2 regions of the Pseudalkalibacillus sp. R45 genome follow, and region 1 is predicted to be linked to the other one. Evidence: riboswitches for the same ligand, from Rfam matches in the RefSeq annotation. Region 1 holds a riboswitch; the other holds the start of a gene.
The links. Region 1 has a riboswitch for S-adenosylmethionine ahead of ACTWQL_RS22105 (OsmC family protein). Riboswitches for the same ligand answer to the same signal wherever they lie in the genome.
Positions count from the first base shown of each region.

Region 2: it holds a riboswitch for S-adenosylmethionine, as region 1 does, so the genes downstream of both, ACTWQL_RS23830 (YezD family protein) here and ACTWQL_RS22105 (OsmC family protein) in region 1, are expected to answer to the same signal.

Region 1 covers NZ_JBQQCL010000022.1:34,299-36,504, forward strand. The annotation lists gene ACTWQL_RS22095 (acetyl-CoA hydrolase/transferase family protein) at 1-187, shown strand, start outside; gene ACTWQL_RS22100 (YbaK/EbsC family protein) at 329-841, shown strand; gene ACTWQL_RS22105 (OsmC family protein) at 908-1,369, opposite strand; SAM riboswitch class I at 1,456-1,566, opposite strand; gene ACTWQL_RS22110 (hypothetical protein) at 1,877-2,083, opposite strand.
Region 2 covers NZ_JBQQCL010000030.1:20,962-23,167, forward strand. The annotation lists SAM riboswitch class I at 504-607, shown strand; gene ACTWQL_RS23830 (YezD family protein) at 718-843, shown strand; gene ACTWQL_RS23835 (STAS domain-containing protein) at 988-1,821, shown strand; gene ACTWQL_RS23840 (TraR/DksA family transcriptional regulator) at 2,024-2,206, shown strand, end outside.

The sequences.
Region 1 (2,206 bases):
AGAGCGTGTAGAGCTGATCATCGAGCGTTGTGCTCATCCTATATACCGCGACCAGCTTCGTGAGTATTATCAGGAAGCGTTGACAAGAGGTGGACAAACCCCGCATGTCTTAGAAAAAGCACTATCCTGGCATACGAACCTTGCCGAGAATGGTACAATGCTTAGGACTGTAATGGAGACGGTTTAAAGGCAAACAAAAGATACCGGGTATTTCCTGAAAGAGGGGGTATCCGGTTTTATTCATCAGAGGTGATGATACAAGATCATTGCTCTGCTGTGTTAAAGGATGGTATCATCTAACGTAATATCGGAAGGAGGATGCATACATATGTCATTGGAAAGTGTAAAAGCCCATTTTAAACAGTGGAACCGCGAAAATGACGTGATGGAGTTCGAAACATCGAGTGCTACGGTTGAAGAAGCGGCAGAAACAATCGGTGTCATGCCTGCGCAGATTGCAAAAACGCTGTCATTCAGGGGACCGGAAGACAAAGATATCCTGATTGTTGCGGCAGGAGATGCGAAGATCGATAACAAGAAGTTCCGCCAATTCACAGGGATCAAAGCACGCATGCTGAAGCCTGATGAAGTATTGGAGCAAACCGGCCATGTCGTCGGTGGTGTCTGTCCGTTCGGATTAGCGAATGAAATGGACGTCTATCTGGATATTTCGATGAAACGCTTCGAGAACCTTTTCCCTGCATGTGGAAGCACCAACTCTGCAATCAAATTGACGCCAGGGGAACTTTTCCACTATTCATCTGCCAAAGAGTGGGTTGATGTGTGTAAAGGGTGGGAGGAAGAATATGCTGACAAAATGGTTGTAGCCAATACGGACTGAGCTTCTGTAAAAGAATAGAAAGGACGCTATCTATGAGGAAGCGTCCTTTATTTATAGGGTTATATTCTAAGCCGAGACGGTTGCTTTTTTCACCCAATTTGATTCTAATGCAATACCTGCATCCTTCAAGAGATTATATACAGGACATCTTTTTTCGACTTTGGATTTAAGCTCATCCAATCGCTCTTCACTTTCGTCAGTTACGATCGTTACGTTGAACGTCACGGTTTGAAAGTGTGGAGAAACACCTTCAACGCCATTCAATCCTCGAAGATCCAAAGTACCCTCATTTTCAAACGTTGCATCCTCGTATTTGAAATCAAGCTCTTTGGCGATCAACGCGATGACCACCGACGTGCATCCAGATAAAGCGGCTAATACGTATTCAACCGGGTTTGCGCCCTGATCGGTACCGCCCAATGCCTCTGGCTCGTCTACAATAAATGCAAAATCCCTTGCCTGAACATTCGTCTTCATACCTTCCACCCATTTTCCTTTTGTTGCTACATTGATCAATTGTTGACTCATACAATCATGCCTCCTTAAAATTTTTGGTGAAAAATAAAAATCCTTTCTCCAAATAAGAGAAAGGATTCATCAATAAGAAAAAATCCTTCTCATCTTCGGAATGTGCAGCACATCCACACTGAAATTGGCACCTTACATGGACTCATGCGGTTGCCGAGGCTTCATCGGGTCAGTCCCTCAACCTCTCTGGATAAGAAGTTTCTTATAAACTTTTAAAATATTAGCACGATAATACCATACTACGTTAAATAGTTAAAGAGAAAGTTTTTAAGTTGATATGCATAAACGGATCAGAGGGCTACATTGAAAAATTGCTAGACTGGTAATCAATTTGAAAAAGTCGGTGCCACCTGTAAGAGGTAACCGACTTTTTCTAGTTGTGCCCGTTTATACGGGAGTATTGCGAAGATTTGGTGAAAGAAGAATATAAGGATTAGAATCTATCTTAACTTTCTAAAACAGTGCAGAATATCCCAGCTGAAAAGAATGTTTATTAATGAAAACTTCTTACCATTCGGTTGGGTCTGCAGCTAATACTTCAATTGTAATTCTTATTTTCTTTCCTTGAAATTCATTGAAAAAATCTTCCACCTTCCTTCCGTTAAAAACCTTCACAATTTTCACTGGCATGTTTCCATACTCACTAACATCATTGAAGTTATATCTGACTTCTGGTATTCCTTCTTCTACATAAACAGGGATAATTTTGACCAAAATCTATGTATTTCTGTCAAAAAACGAAGCGAATAAAAAAATTACTATGAATTTTTAAATAATATAATATAGAAATATTATTTTATTTCTGTATAATGTGGAGATAATTCATCTAAAACTTTC
Region 2 (2,206 bases), on a different contig from region 1:
ATGGATTTAAGCTCCCTTTATGATCAGGTTGTAAAGGGTCTCATGTGCTCCTTGCCAAAGTGCGCACTGTAAAAACGTTTAATCCACATTTTCAACCCCTCTTTTAAATCTCCAATAATCTATTATTTCAGAAACGGAAACAATTCGAGTAGAAGGGAGTTAAGAGTAAGTACGGTAACTGATTCACACTGGCACGACCGAGGAGTCGTAAGGACGAAAGAGAGGAAGGGCTTTCGTTGTTTGAGTTATTTTTAGCAAATCATATGGGTTGTATAGTGGATACACATATGTATTGATACATCGCTATCCACCAGTTTAAGGAGCATGGATCTCGCTGATGTGAAGTTGTTTGATCTCACGGAATGACTTTTCCAGCGTTACATATTTCATAGTATGGCAAGTGATTAATTCATACTATACCAATAGGAATTTATGGCTAAATTTCAATTTATGATTGACAGTCACTTTGATCATGCTGTAAAATTCAAAAAAATAAGTTGATTCACTTATCACGAGTGGCTGAGGGACTGGCCCTGAGAAGCCCGGCAACCTGCTTTTGCAAGGTGCTAATTCCAGCAAAATGGAAATCCATTTTGAGAGATAAGGTACATACACATTTGATGTACTTTTAATTAGGTCTCTCATTCTGAGGGGCTTTTTTATTTACCTTATCCGAGTACCATCCCAAAAGAGAGGAGAATAAGCGTGGCAAATGAATTGGAATCTATAACACCAAAATTGAACGAAATGCTGAAAACCATGAAATTCGGGTCTGTCACTTTGGTCGTACAGGATGGAAAAGTCATTCAAATTGAAAAGAAAGAAAAAGTGAGAGTGAAATAACAAGGATTTTACCAATGTGCTTTCCGAAGTTAAGACTGACTGGGTTTCTTGAAATAAAATTTGTCCTCAAGGTTCGATTAATTTAAAATAGGAAGAGAAAAAGAAAATAACACCTATTAAACGAATTGCGGAGGTCATGGCATCGTGCAGAGAAATAAAGAACTACATGATTTTCTTTTCAATAAAGCACCACAACTTACAGATGATTGGTATAACTCCCTGGATAAAAGCGATCCGACAGGTGTTTATTCATCTACTGATCCTGAAGTCATTCAAAAGTTGAAACAGCAAAATTATGAGTTTCATCTGAATCTGATTGGAATTTTTATAAAAGAAGAATCAGAGTTCTTCAAGGATTTCGAGGAATGGGTGATTGCTACTGCGAGGGATAAGGAACACATTGAAACACCGACACATTTTGTCATGAGGGAATTCATACGTGTACGGAAACAATATTTGAACCTAATTAACGATTTTGTAGCAGCCTCTCCAGGTAAATATACAAATGAACAAATCGATTTGTGGAAAGATATGATCATAAAAGAATTTGATATTGCTATGGTTCGATTTACAGAGGAAAAGAATAACTATCTGAATGATCAGTTGATGGCTCAAAAAGCGATGATCAATGAGCTTAGTTCTCCTGTGATTGATTTATCTCACAATGTTGGCCTGCTCCCGATTGTCGGCGACATCGATACGCATAGGGCTAAGGCGATTCTTGAAATTACCTTGAAGCAATGTGAAGAACGGAATATTGAACGGTTGTATATTGATTTATCGGGTGTTTTCATGGTGGATACCATGGTCGCACACGAAATATTCCAATTGATCTATTCGTTACGGTTGTTAGGTGTTTCTACGACGTTATCGGGAATACGTCCTGAAATCGCACAAACAGCAGTGCAATTGGGCATCGATTTTGAGAATGTGAAAATGACCTCTAAATTGTCGATTGCATTAACGGAAGATGATTGATGTTCAATTTTATAGCAGGTTTCAATAAAAGGCGCTCACTAAGCGTCTTTTTTGATTTTGATTTCTCCGAATTCACTCCCATTCCGCGCAAATAATGATTTAAACCGACTTGGTTCTAAATTGCCACAATTAAAAGGAGGTAACTGGAAGTGTGTTTACCTTCATCTGTGAATGGGAAAGGTTCAAAAAAGGAGGAGGAATCATGGCTTTAACTGATAAACAAATAGAAGATTTCAAATCACAATTACAAGAAATGAAAGAGGAAGTTTATCAACGAAATCAAAATAGAGAAGAAAACGTTGATTCTGAACAATTGAAAGGCAATGATAACCATATGGCCAATGCTGGTACTGCAGAGTACGAGCATGCAAGAGAAATGGCACTG